One region of the Streptomyces thermocarboxydovorans genome, then DNA from elsewhere that is predicted to be linked to it. Evidence: riboswitches for the same ligand, from Rfam matches in the RefSeq annotation. Region 1 holds a riboswitch; the other holds the start of a gene.
What was found. A riboswitch is a leader RNA that binds a small molecule or an ion and turns the genes downstream of it on or off. The one in region 1 is predicted to bind cyclic di-AMP.

Region 2: another riboswitch for cyclic di-AMP. It lies ahead of ABD198_RS03995 (M23 family metallopeptidase); the one in region 1 lies ahead of ABD198_RS28575 (M23 family metallopeptidase).

Annotation. Positions count from the first base shown of each region.
Region 1 covers NZ_BAAAGU010000090.1:7,125-14,113, reverse strand. Annotated here, with positions in the region: partial or broken gene ABD198_RS28595 (HAMP domain-containing sensor histidine kinase) at 1-876, shown strand, start outside; gene ABD198_RS28590 (response regulator) at 1,260-1,919, shown strand; gene ABD198_RS28585 (dihydrofolate reductase family protein) at 2,220-3,347, shown strand; tRNA gene ABD198_RS28580 (tRNA-Met) at 3,384-3,457, shown strand; cyclic di-AMP (ydaO/yuaA leader) riboswitch at 3,834-3,990, shown strand; gene ABD198_RS28575 (M23 family metallopeptidase) at 4,003-5,013, shown strand; gene ABD198_RS28570 (PrsW family intramembrane metalloprotease) at 5,242-6,588, opposite strand; gene trmB (tRNA (guanosine(46)-N7)-methyltransferase TrmB) at 6,669-6,989, opposite strand, start outside.
Region 2 covers NZ_BAAAGU010000006.1:33,799-40,787, reverse strand. Annotated here, with positions in the region: gene ABD198_RS04010 (DNA gyrase/topoisomerase IV subunit A) at 1-1,753, opposite strand, end outside; gene ABD198_RS04005 (M16 family metallopeptidase) at 2,208-3,587, shown strand; gene ABD198_RS04000 (M16 family metallopeptidase) at 3,584-4,972, shown strand; cyclic di-AMP (ydaO/yuaA leader) riboswitch at 5,230-5,395, shown strand; gene ABD198_RS03995 (M23 family metallopeptidase) at 5,408-6,181, shown strand; gene ABD198_RS03990 (GntR family transcriptional regulator) at 6,409-6,989, shown strand, end outside.

The DNA.
Region 1 (6,989 bases):
GTCACCGTCTCCACTCCGGTGCTGCTCACCGAGGCCGCGGTGCTCACCGTGGGACTCGCCGCCATGCTCGTCGCCAACGCGCTGCTGCTGCGCGTCGGACTCGCCCCGCTGCAGCGCCTCACCCGCGCCATGACCACCACCGACCTGCTCCGCCCCGGCAAGCGTCCTGCGGTCGGCGGGCGCGGCGAGATCGCCGAGCTGATCAGCACGTACAACACGATGCTGGACCGGCTGGAGGACGAGCGGGCCACCAGCAGCGCCCGGGCGCTGTCCGCGCAGGAGGGCGAGCGCCGGCGGATCGCCCAGGAGCTGCACGACGAGGTCGGCCAGAGCCTCACCGCGGTCCTGCTCCAGCTGAAGCGGGCCGCCGACCACGCCCCGCCCGAACTGCGCGAGGAGCTGCAGCTGGCGCAGGAGACCACCCGGGGGAGCCTGGACGAGATCCGGCGCATCGCCCGCCGGCTGCGGCCCGGTGTGCTGGACGAGCTGGGGCTGGTCAGCGCCCTGAAGGCGCTGGCCTCGGAGTTCGCCGCCTACGACCTCACCGTCCAGCACCGTCTCGACGCCGACCTGCCCGGCCTGGGCCAGGAGGTCGAGCTGGTGCTGTACCGGGTCGCACAGGAGGGCCTCACCAACGCCACCCGGCACGCCGACGCCACCCGCGCCGAGATCACCCTGCGCCGCACCCCGGCCGGTGTGGAGCTGCGGGTCCGCGACGACGGCTGCGGCATCGGCAACGTCCCGGAGGGCGCGGGCATCCGGGGCATGCGTGAACGCGCGCTGCTCATCGGGGCGCACCTCACGGTGGGCCCGCCCTCCGGGGGTGGCCCCGGCACCGAGGTCCGGCTGACCGTCCCCGTCCCGAGGCCGGGGGAGACCCCCGCGCCCGCCGTGATTCCGGGAGCGGCTCCCGCACCCGCTGTGATTCCGGGAGCGACTCCCGCGCCGGCTCCCGCCGCGATGGCCGGCCCGGCTCCGGCCGCCGTTCCCGCTGCCGGTCACCCTCCCCATGCCGCCACCGCCGACAGCCCTGCCGGTCACCCTCCCCATGCCGCCACCGCCGACAGCCCCGCCGCTCCCGCCGCCGAGCCCGCCGTCTCCCGGGGCATGACCCCCGATCCGGCCCCGGCCTCCGCCGCCGAGGGCGCCCCGCCCCAGACACCGCCCCCGACACCGCCGCCGACCGGCGGGCCGGGTCGCCCGGCCCGCCCCCGTGACCGCAGCCCCCGAAAAGCCCCCGAGCGGAAACGACGTGCTCCATGACCCACCCCGCCCCCACCCGCATCCTCCTCGCCGACGATCACGCGCTGGTGCGCCGCGGTGTGCGGCTGATCCTCGACGGTGAACCGGATCTGACCGTGGTGGCCGAGGCCGACGACGGTGCCGAGGCGCTGGAGCAGGCCCGCGTCCACCGGCCCGACCTGGCCATCCTGGACATCGCCATGCCCCGGCTCACCGGTCTGCAGGCGACCCGCGAGCTCTCCCGGAGCATGCCTGAGACGCGAATCCTGATACTGACGATGTACGACAACGAGCAGTTCTTCTTCGAGGCCCTGGGCGCGGGCGCCTCCGGCTATGTGCTCAAGTCCGTCGCCGACCGCGACCTGGTGGAGGCCTGCCACGCCACCATGCGCGGCGAGCCCTTCCTCTACCCGGGCGCGGTCAACGCCCTGATCCGCGACTACCTGGACCGTGCCCGGGAGGGCCGGACCCTGCCCGCCAAGGCCATCACCGACCGCGAGGAGGAGATCCTCAAGCTGGTCGCCGAGGGCTACACCTCCCAGCAGATCGCCGAGCTGCTCGTCATCAGCCCCAAGACGGTCGAGCGGCACCGCGCCAATCTGCTGGCCAAGCTCGGATTGAAGGACCGCCTGGAGCTGACCAGATACGCGATCCGGATGGGCCTGATCGAACCGTGATGAGGACCCGACCGGACCCCGGTGAGGGCCGGCCGGATCCTGATCAGGGCTCGATCGGGCCATGGGGTCGTGAGCTCGACCGAGCCATGGGGTCGTGAGCTCGATCGGGCCATGGGGTCGTGAGCTCGACCGGGCCATCCGGGTCGTGAGCTCGATCGGTCGTCGGGTCGTGAAGCCGTGAAATGCGCGGCCGCTGCGGCACCCCGCTCGCCACCCGTGCCCGGTCCGCGCGCCGGGCTTGTCAGACTTGAGGCGAGCAGCCCGCCGGCTGTTCCTCCGACCCTCGCCAGGAGCGCGCCGATGCCCCATCCTTACGTCCTGCTGTCCGCCGCCGTCTCGCTGGACGGGTATCTGGACGACACCGGCCCCGAGCGGCTGCTGCTGTCCAGCCCGGAGGACTTCGACCGGGTGGACGAGGTGCGGGCCTCGGTGGACGCGATCCTGGTCGGCGCCGGCACCATCCGCGCCGACAACCCCCGGCTGCTGGTGAACTCGCCCGAGCGCCGCGCCGTCCGCCGGGCACGCGGTCTGCCGGAGTACCCGCTGAAGGTCACCGTCAGCGGGTCCGGCGACCTGGACCCGGCCGCGGCCTTCTGGCACACCGGCGGCGACAAGGTCCTCTACACCACGGACAAGGGGGCCGAGCGGGCCCGCTCCCTCGGCCTGGCCACCGATGTGGTGCCGCTCGGCACGGAGCTCGACTGGCGCCGCCTGCTCACCCATCTGCACGACGAGCGCGGTGTGCGGCGGCTGATGGTCGAGGGCGGCGGGGTGATCCACACCCAGCTCCTCACCCAGGGCCTCGCCGACGAGCTCCAGCTGGTGCTGGCCCCGCTCTTCGTCGGTGACCCGGACGCCCCGCGCCTCTTCGGACCAGGCTCCTACCAGGGCGGACGCCTGCGGCTGTGCGAGACCCGGCAGATCGGCGACGTCGTCCTGATGCGCTACGAGCCCACCGCGCCCGGCACCGGCGAGCTGCCCGTCGCCGCCGACCACCACTGGCTGGCGCTCGCCTGCGAGCTGGCGGCACAGTGCCCTCCCTCGCAGACGGCGTTCAGCGTGGGCGCGGTGATCGTCGCGGCCGACGGCACAGAACTGGCGCGCGGCTGGTCGCGGGAGGGCAGCGATCCGCTGGCGCACGCGGAGGAGGCCGCGCTGGCCAAGACCGACCCGACGGACCCCCGGCTGGCGACCGCGACGGTCTACTCCAGCCTGGAGCCGTGCGCCCGCCGGGCGTCCCGGCCGGCGTCCTGCTCGCGGCTGATCCTGGAGGCCGGTGTCCGCCGCGTGGTCACCGCCTGGCGCGAGCCGGACACCTTCGTCCCGGGCGCGGACGGCTCGGGTGTGCTCAGGCAGGGAGGGGCCACGGTGCTCGTCCTGCCCGAGCACGAGGAGCGCGCGAAGGTCCCGAACAGCCACTTGTTCTGACCACCCGCGCGGATGCCGTATACTGGTGAGTACCGACGCGGGGTGGAGCAGTTCGGTAGCTCGCTGGGCTCATAACCCAGAGGTCGCAGGTTCAAATCCTGTCCCCGCTACTGAAGGCCGAGGGCCGGAATCCGAAAGGGTTCCGGCCCTCGGCGTTTCTCCGTACCTCTTGCCGCCCCTGGTCCCTTCGTGTCCGGCGCCGGCCCTCCTCAACCCCCTCGGTTTCTCCATCGAGGTTTCCCGACCTCCCCCGCAGATATCACTCCATGTAATCGAACCGCGCCGCTCCGCATAACATCTGACACAACGTCAGAAACTCGCACCCCCGTGATGCGCGGTCAACTCGCCCGTTTTCGCCCGTCGATGACGCTTAAGTCCGCGCGAAAATCCTTAACGATCAAGAGGAACGGCTTGGAATCCGAGGCTCACGTCTATTAACGTTCGATAACGCAGCGCGGTCGTCCCAGCCGTCACAGAAGTCGGCTCCGTGCTCACGCGCCGAATCCCGCAAGGGAACCGGGGAACCACACATTGGGGTGAATCGGGCGTATGCCGCCGTGGAGACACGGCTCGTATACGCGCGTAGGAGACCTTCCTGCTCCGAACCCGTCAGCTAACCCGGTAGGTGGAGACGGAAGGAAAGGAGTGCGCCCACGTGGCGTCCAACCGGCCTGCCCCCGAGGCCCCGTTCACCCCGAGCGACACGTTCGTCTACGGCGGCGGCACCCGCGCCGACGAAGGTCCCTTCGAGGAGTGGAACCCCACGGCGGAGACCGTCCGCCCGGTCCGCGGCCGGCATCGCGTCACCAAGCAGCGCGGCGGGGGACTCGCCCGCAGCTCCACCGTTCTCGGCGTCGGTGTCATAGCCGCCGTCGGCGCCGGCGGTATGGCCAGCGCCCAGACCGGCAAGCCGCCGGTCGCCATCTCCATGCCCGACCTCCCCAACGTGGGTTCCCTCATCTCCGACGAGGAAACCCCGAAGGGCTCCACCACCCCGCTCAGCAGCGTCGGCGCCACCACCGACAGCGAGCAGGGTGCCGGTGAGGCCCTGCGCGCCCGGATCATGGCGCAGGTCGAACAGCAGCAGGACCAGGCCGCCGGCAAGGCCGCCGCCGAGGCCGTCGCCGCCGCGGAGAAGGAGGCCGCCGAGGCCGCCGCCAAGGCCGAGCGCGAGGCCAAGGAGAAGGCCGAGGCCGCCAAGAAGAAGGCGGAGGAGGAGGCCAGGAAGAAGGCCGAGGCCGAGCGCCTCGCCGAGCTGGCCAAGCAGTACACGCTGCCGACCTCCTCCTACACCATCAGCTCCACCTTCGGTCAGGCCGGCGCCTACTGGTCCTCCGGCCAGCACACCGGCCTCGACTTCGCCGCCCCCACGGGCACGCTGCTCAAGGCCGTCCACACCGGCACGATCACCTTCGCCGGCTGGGACGGCTCCTACGGCTACAAGACGGTGCTCACCCTCGAGGACGGCACCGAGATCTGGTACGCCCACCAGTCCTCGATCAGCGTCAGCGTCGGCCAGAAGGTCAACACCGGCGATGTGATCGGCCGCGTCGGCGCCACCGGCAATGTCACCGGTGCCCACCTGCACCTCGAGGTCCACCCCGGCGGCTCCGCCTCCGGCATCGACCCCATGAGCTGGCTGCGCAGCAAGGGTCTGAACCCCTGATCTGATCCGTACGGCCCGCTGAGCCGCACCGCCATCACCTGAACCCCGGCAGTCCCGACGGCGCCCCCCCGACGTCAGGGCTGCCGGTCGGCGTTCGTGCTCACCCGAGTCACGGATCGGCCCGGCTCACCCGAGCCGCGGACGCGCGGCTTACCCGAGCCACGGATGCGCCCGGCTCACCCGAGCCACGGACGTGCCCGGCTCACCCGAGCCACGGATGCGCCCGGCTCACCCGAGGTACGGATTGCCGCTGTAGCCGTACTCGTAGCCGTGACCCTGGCGGTACGCGGGGCCGGAGCCGTAGCCGTGGCCGAGCGCAGGCCCGGGGACGTGGCCGTACGCGGGGGCCCCGGGGCCGGGGTGCCAGACCATCACCGGAGGCGGCGGTGCCGTCGCGCGGGCCGCGTACTCCAGGGCGGGCCGGGCAGCCGCCCGCCGGTGCCACAGCTCCCGCAGCAGCTCGCCCTCCCGCTGCACGAAGTCACCGCGCGCCCGCCCGAGCCGCCCGCGGTGACGCAGCACCGCCAGCGAGGTCGCGAACGCCTGGTACTCGGCGACCGCCCGCGCCGCCTCCTTCCCGCCGTGCCGGCGCGCGTACTGCCGCGCGATGCGCCGGGCCCGCATCAGCCCCAGCGCGTACGGCTCCACCGGAGTCAGCCAGCCGGCGATCACATAGGCGGGCAGCTCCGCCCGCACGGTGTGCAGCTCCCGCTGCCGCGTCCACACCACCAGCCAGGTCAGCACCCCGAACACCGGCACCATGAACGCCGCGTACACCGCGAGGAACCCGAACTCGCCCAGCGCCGAGGAGCCGTTCCACAGCGCGTGCATCCCCATCGCGAGGAGCAGTCCGGACAGCGGCAGCAGCACCCGCCGCACCCGCTGGCGCTCGGTGGACAGGGCGGAGATGCCGAACCCGATCCCGGTGAGCACCGTGAACAGCGGGTGCGCGAACGGGGACATCACGATGCGGACGAAGAACGTCGCCGCGGTCACCGAGGGGATGCCGCTGCCGCCGGTGAGCTGGTCGGCGCCGAAGGCCGTGCCGAGGTAGAGGATGTTCTCGGTGAACGCGAAGCCGGTCGCGGTGACGCCCGCTATCACCACGCCGTCGAGGATCCCGGTGAAGTCCCGTCTGCGGAACAGGAACAGCAGCAGCACGGCGGCCGCCTTCGCGGACTCCTCGACGACCGGCGCCACCACGGTCGCGCCCAGGGTGTCCGCCCCGGCCGGGTCCGCGGTCGCCGTCGCTATCCATCTGGTGGCGAAGCTGTTGGCGACGATCGCTATCAGCGCCGCCGCGCAGGCCCCCCAGGCGAACGCGAACAGCAGATTCCGCCAGGGGCCCGGCTCCACCCGGTCCAGCCAGCGGAAGGCGGCTATGAGCAGCGGCACCGGCAGCACCGCGAGGCCCAGTCCGACCAGGAAGCCCTGGGTGCCGGTCTGCTCCCGGACCAGGGCCAGGATGACAAGGCCGGACAGGGCGAGCAGAGTGCTCAGCGCCCCGTAGCGCACCCAGGCCCGCTGCCACCAGTGCGCGGACCGCGCCGAGCTGCTCCCGGCGGCATGACTCACGGGCGTCGGATACGGGGAGCTGGCCACGCGTCGACCCTAACGAGGCAGGGGCGCCGCCCGCAGGTCCGCGAGGCCGCGGGTCAGGCGCCGGTGGGGGGCTGGTCTTCGTGCTGTACGCGACGGAACAGCAGGTCGTTCACCACATGCCCCTTCTCCAGTCCCTGCGTCTCGAAACGGGTCTGGGGACGGAAGTCGGGGCGGGGTGCGAAGCCGCCGTCCGCCCGGGTGTTCTCGTAGGCGGGGTGGGCGGTGAGCACCTCGAGCATCTGCTCGGCGTAGGGCTCCCAGTCGGTGGCGAGGTGCACCAGGGCGCCCGGCCTGAGGCGGGTCGCCGCCAGGGAGAGGAACTCCGGCTGGATCAGCCGCCGCTTGTGGTGCCGCTTCTTCGGCCAGGGATCGGG
Region 2 (6,989 bases), on a different contig from region 1:
GCAGCTGCGGCAGATCGACCACGTCGAGGCGGAGCAGACGGCCCGCCGAGGTGACCACACCGACCTCGCCGCGCGCGGTGGCCGGCACCGCCGAGACGATCACGTCGTGCTTGACCCGCTTGGCGCCCGCGTCCGCCGGGAACGGCCGGTCGTTCGCCGTGCGGGCCAGCAGGCCGGTCGAGGACAGCAGCACCCGGCACGGGTCGTCCGCCACCTGCAGCGGCACCGAGGCGGACGGGGTCGCGGCCGACTCCAGCAGCAGGGTGCGCCGGTCGTCGCCGAACTTCTTCGCCACCGCGGCCAGTTCCGCCGAGACCAGCTTGCGCAGCTCCGCGTCCGACTCCAGGATCCGGGTCAGCTCCTCGATCTCCGCGGTCAGCCGCTCCTTCTCCGCCTCCAGCTCGATCCGGTCGTACTTGGTCAGGCGGCGCAGGGGCGTGTCGAGGATGTACTGGGTCTGGACGTCGCTCAGCCCGAACCGCTCGATCAGGCGCTCCTTGGCCTGCGCGGAGTTCTCGCTGGAGCGGATCAGGCGGATGACCTCGTCGATGTCCACCAGGGCGGTGAGCAGGCCCTCGACCAGGTGCAGCCGGTCCCGCTTCTTGCCGCGGCGGAACTCCGAGCGGCGGCGCACCACGTCGAAGCGGTGGTCGAGATAGACCTCCAGCAGCTCCTTCAGGCCCAGGGTGAGCGGCTGGCCGTCCACCAGGGCCACGTTGTTGATGCCGAAGGACTCCTCCATGGGCGTCAGCTTGTACAGCTGCTCCAGGACCGCCTCCGGCACGAAGCCGTTCTTGATCTCGATGACCAGGCGCAGCCCGTGCTCGCGGTCGGTGAGATCCTTGACGTCCGCGATGCCCTGCAGCTTCTTGGCGTTGACCAGGTCCTTGATCTTGGCGATCACCTTCTCCGGGCCGACCGTGAACGGCAGCTCGGTGACGACCAGGCCCTTGCGGCGCGGCGTCACGTTCTCCACGCTCACCGTGGCGCGGATCTTGAAGCTGCCGCGGCCCGTCTCGTAGGCGTCGCGGATCCCGGACAGGCCGACGATCCGGCCGCCCGTGGGCAGGTCGGGGCCGGGGACGTGCTTCATCAGGGCGTCGAGGTCGGCGTTCGGATGCCGGATCAGATGCCGGGCGGCCGCGATCACCTCGCGCAGGTTGTGCGGCGGCATGTTGGTGGCCATGCCGACGGCGATGCCCGAGGCGCCGTTGACCAGCAGGTTCGGGAAGGCGGCAGGCAGCGCCACCGGCTCGCGCTCCTGGCCGTCGTAGTTGGGCGCGAAGTCGACGGTGTCCTCGTCGATGGACTCCGTCATCAGGCCCGTGGCCTCGGTCATCCGGCACTCGGTGTACCGCATGGCGGCGGGCGGGTCGTCGTTGCCCAGCGAACCGAAGTTGCCGTGGCCGTCCACCAGCGGCACCCGCATGGAGAAGGGCTGCGCCATGCGCACCAGGGCGTCGTAGATCGACGCGTCACCGTGCGGGTGCAGCTTGCCCATGACCTCGCCGACGACGCGGGCGCACTTCACATAGCCGCGGTCGGGGCGCAGCCCCATCTCGTTCATCTGGTAGACGATGCGGCGGTGCACCGGCTTGAGACCGTCGCGCGCGTCCGGCAGGGCGCGGGAGTAGATGACCGAGTACGCGTACTCGAGGAAGGAGCCCTGCATCTCGTCGACGACGTCGATGTCGAGGATCTTCTCCTCGTACGGCTCGTCGGGCGGCGGGGTCTTCGTGCTGCGGCGGGCCATCGCTGCCGGCTCCTCTTGTTCTGGTCACTCGGGCGTATGACGGATCTGTCGCGGACCATTGTGGACCGCCGTACCGACAACCGGGACGCAGGACCCGGTCTGAGGCCGTCCGGCACGAGCGGGGACGGCGGCGCGAGAAGAGTACGCGCACCGGCCGCGGGCGCGTCCGCGCGGCACCGGCTCAGCCGTCCCTACGTCCCCGGCTCAGCCGTCCCGGTGCCCCCGGCTCAGCCGTCCCTACGTCCCCGGCTCAGCCGTCCCTACGTCCCTGGCTCAGCCGTCCCGGTGCCCCCGGCGGCCACTTCCGCACCACCGCTCACCCGGGGCTGCTCGCTCTGGGCGAATCCGCGCCGCCGCGGGAACGCCACCGGCTCCTCGCGCGCTTGCATACAGTGGCAGGACCGGCAGAAACGGCGGTCCGGCACGCACCGCCTCCGCGATCGAAGGGACGTACATGCCCATGGGTCACACGGCCACAGCCCAGGCAGGCTCCGGCGGCCTGACAGCGACCGAGCACCGCCTGGCCAACGGTCTGCGCGTGGTGCTCTCCGAGGACCACCTGACCCCTGTGGCGGCGGTGTGCCTCTGGTACGACGTCGGTTCACGCCACGAGGTCAAGGGACGCACCGGCCTGGCTCACCTTTTCGAGCACCTGATGTTCCAGGGTTCCGCCCAGGTGAAGGGCAACGGACACTTCGAGCTGATCCAGGGGGCCGGCGGCTCCCTCAACGGCACGACCAGCTTCGAGCGGACCAACTACTTCGAGACCATGCCCGCCCACCAGCTGGAGCTCGCCCTCTGGCTGGAGGCCGACCGCATGGGCTCCCTGCTCGCCGCCCTGGACGAGGAGTCCATGGAGAACCAGCGGGACGTCGTCAAGAACGAGCGCCGCCAGCGCTACGACAACGTCCCCTACGGCACGGCCTTCGAGAAGCTGACCGCCCTCGCCTACCCGGAGGGCCACCCCTACCACCACACGCCCATCGGCTCGATGGCGGACCTGGACGCGGCCACCCTCGAGGACGCCCGCCAGTTCTTCCGCACCTACTACGCGCCGAACAACGCGGTGCTCTCCGTGGTCGGCGACATCGACCCCGAGCAGACGCTGGCCTGGATCGAGAAGTACTTCGGCTCCATCCCCGCGCACGACGGCAAGCCCGAGCCCCGCGACGGCTCCCTGCCCGACGTGATCGGCAAGGAGCTGCGCGAGGTCGTCGAGGAGGAGGTCCCCGCGCGTGCGCTGATGGCCGCCTACCGGCTGCCCCACGACGGGACCCGCGCCTGCGACGCGGCCGACCTGGCGCTCACCGTCCTCGGCGGCGGCGAGTCCTCCCGCCTGTACAACCGGCTGGTGCGGCGCGACCGCACCGCCGTGGCGGCCGGGTTCGGCCTGCTGCGGCTGGCCGGGGCCCCCTCGCTCGGCTGGCTGGACGTGAAGGCCTCCGGCGACGTGGAGGTGCCGGTGATCGAGGCCGCCATCGACGAGGAGCTGGCGCGGTTCGCCGAGCACGGCCCCACCCCCGAGGAGATGGAGCGCGCCCAGGCCCAGCTGGAGCGCGAGTGGCTGGACCGGCTCGGCACGGTCGCCGGCCGCGCCGACGAACTGTGCCGCTACGCCGTCCTGTTCGGCGACCCGCAGCTCGCCCTGACGGCCGTGCAGCGCGTCCTGGACGTGACGGCCGAGGAGGTCCAGGAGGTCGCCGAGGCCCGCCTGCGGCCGGACAACCGCGCGGTGCTCGTCTACGAGCCCGTCGCCACGGAAGAGAGCGCCGAGGGCGTGGAGGAAGCCGCTGCCCTCGCCGGCAGCGACGAGATCGAGGAGGCGGCGAAGTGACCGAGCTCGCCACGATGGAGTTTCACCCCCAGCCGCAGGCGGGCGAGGCCAAGCCGTGGGCCTTCCCGGCCCCCGAGCGCAGCGCGCTCGGCAACGGCCTGACCGTGCTGCGCTGCCACCGCCCCGGCCAGCAGGTCGTCGCCGTCGAAGTGCTGCTCGACGCGCCCCTGGACGCCGAGCCGGCCGGCCTCGACGGCGTCGCCACGATCATGGCGCGCGCCTTCTCCGAGGGCACCGACAAGCACTCCGCCGAGGAGTTCGCCGCCGAGCTGGAGCGCTGCGGCGCCACCCTGGACGCGCACGCCGACCACCCGGGCGTCCGCCTGAGCCTGGAGGTCCCCGCCTCCCGGCTGGCCAAGGGCCTGGGCCTGATCGCCGACGCGCTCCGGGCGCCCGCCTTCGCCGACAGCGAGGTCGAACGCCTGGTGCGCAACCGGCTCGACGAGATCCCGCACGAGCTGGCCAACCCCTCCCGCCGCGCCGCCAAGGAGCTCTCCAAGGAGCTGTTCCCGGCCGACTCCCGCATGTCGCGCCCCCGCCAGGGCACCGAGGAGACCGTCGCAGGCATCGACTCCAAGGCCGTACGCGCCTTCTACGACCGGCATGTCCGCCCGGCCACGGCGACCGTGGTGGTCGTCGGCGACCTCACCGGCGTCGACCTCGACGCGCTGCTCGGCGACACGCTGGGCACCTGGACCGGCTCCACGGCCCAGCTGCGGCCCGTCCCGCCGGTGATCGCGGACGACACCGGCCGCGTGGTGATCGTGGACCGCCCCGGCGCCGTCCAGACCCAGCTGCTGATCGGCCGGACCGGCCCCGACCGGCACGACCGCGTCTGGCCCGCGCAGGTGCTGGGCACCTACTGCCTCGGCGGCACCCTGACCTCCCGCCTGGACCGCGTGCTGCGCGAGGAGAAGGGCTACACCTACGGCGTCCGGGCGTTCACCCAGGTCCTGCGGTCCGCGCCGGACGGCACCGGCGCCGCGATGCTCGCCATCAGCGGCTCCGTGGACACCCCCAACACCGGCCCGGCGCTGCAGGACCTGTGGACCGTGCTGCGCACCCTCGCCGCGGAGGGGCTCACCGACGCCGAGCGGGACGTCGCCGTGCAGAACCTGGTCGGGGTGGCGCCGCTGAAGTACGAGACCGCCGCGGCCGTCGCGAGCACCCTCGCCGACCAGGTCGAGCAGCATCTGCCGGACGACTACCAGGCCGAGCTGTACCGGCAGTTGGCCGCCACCGGCACCGTGGAGGCCACCGCCGCGGTGGTGAACGCCTTCCCGGTGGACCGTCTGGTGACCGTGCTCGTCGGTGACGCGGCGCAGATCAAGGCGCCCGTGGAGGCCCTCGGCATCGGTGAGGTCACCGTCGTGAGCGCCGAGTAGACGCCCGTGCGGGCGGCGAGTTGACGGTGCTTTGACACCGGGCGGACGGCGCGCCGGACGCCTCTCCGCGGCGCGCGCGGGTGAGCCCTGGTGGCGGAAACGTCACCAGGGCTCACTTATGCCCGGATTGAGGCGGAGGGGGCCTGTCTGCCCTGTGGGATGCGCTACAAAAACCGGGATCCGTTTGGGAATTGAAACTCGCCCCGTTTAGCGTCGTGCGGGCTGTTCGTCAGGCAGTGCGCCGCACCCGCGGCACCGGACAGTCATCGCCGAGTCCCCGTACGGCGCGAGCCAGGGGAGCCGGGGACCCATAGGCAGTCCCTGGGGTGAATCGGACGCCCGCGCGCACCGCGAGGGGGTCCGTAGGAGACCTTCCTGCTCCGAACCCGTCAGCTAACCCGGTAGGCGAGAGGGAAGGAAAGGACCAGTCTGTACATGGCGTTCACCCGCGCCACGGGCAAGCATCGGCGTCCCAGCCGGATCCAGCGCGGCACCGCGCGTGCCGCGGGCATAGCGGCCCTCACCGGCACCGGCGTCGTCGGTTCGCTCGCCGCTCCCGCCTTCGCCGCCGAGCCCGCCGCGGCGCAGACCGGCCTCACCCCCGTCATCGACATGGGCGACACGGTCGCCGACCGGATCGACGCCCAGGCCGCCGCCCAGCACGAGGCGGCGCGCGAGGCCGCCGAGGAGGCAGCCCGCAAGGCCGCCGAGGAGGCCGCCCGCAAGAAGGCGGCCAAGGCGGCCGCCGAGGCCCGGGCCGCCAAGGAGCGCGCCGAGCGCGAGGCCGAGCGCAAGCGCCTCAACACCTTCGTCTCCCCGATCGCCGGCTCCTACGTCTCCACCTCCTACCAGGCCGGCGGCGCCGTCTGGTCCTCCGGCAGCCACACCGGCATCGACTTCCACGCCGCGAGCGGCACCCCCGTCCGGTCCGTCGGCATGGGCACCGTCGTGGAGGCCGGCTGGGGCGGCGCGTACGGCAACCAGGTCGTCATCAAGATGCACGACGGCACCTACACTCAGTACGCCCACCTGTCCTCGATCAGCGTCTCGGCCGGCCAGCAGGTCACCGCGGGCCAGCAGATCGGCAACTCCGGCGCGACCGGCAACGTCACCGGCGCCCACCTGCACTTCGAGGCCCGCACCAGCGCCGAGTACGGGTCCGACATCGACCCGGTCGGCTACCTCCGCGCGCACGGCGTCAAGCTCTGAGAGCACGCCCTTCGTCAAGGTCCGAGAGCGCGCTCCTCGCCTTCCCCCTCCTGGCCCCGGCTCCCCGAGCCGGGGCTTTCGGCTTCCCCGGGGCCGGCCGCGCCCGGTTGTCCAAAAAACAAGTATGAGTTCCGGCTCACCGTCGGAAATTCCTCCGGATTGCAATAGAGTCACGAAACAACACGTCCTTCGTCGGCGTGTCACGAGGATTGAGCCGGAGGTCGGTCATGCGTATTCCCGCGCACTCGGTGTGCACGGCGATCCGGGACGACATCGTCGCCGGTGTATTCGAGCGCGGAAGCCGGCTCACCGAAGAACTCCTCGCCCGCCGCTACGGCGTCTCCCGCGTCCCCGTCCGCGAGGCGCTGCGCACCCTGGAGGCCGAGGGCTTCGTGGTGACCCGGCGGCACGCCGGCGCCTGCGTCGCGGAGCCCACCGAGCAGGAGGCCGCCGACCTGCTGGAGATGCGTCTGCTGCTGGAGCCGCTGGGAGCCGCGCGCGCCGCACAGCGTCGCACGGACGCCCATCTGAAGGTGCTGCGCGGCCTGGTGCGCCTCGGGCAGGAGCGTGCCCGCAGGGGCAGCAGCGATGAACTGCGCTCTCTCGGCAGCTGGTTCCACGAGACGCTCGCCCAGGCCTCCGGCAGCCAGGCGCTGGCCTCGATGCTGACCCAGCTGCGGCACAAGATCGCCTGGATGTACACCCTGGACGCACCGGCCGACCCGGCGGAGTACTGGGCGGAGCACGGCGCGATCGTGGACGCCGTGGCGCGCGGCGACGGCGACCGCGCCCGCTCGCTGACCGCGCA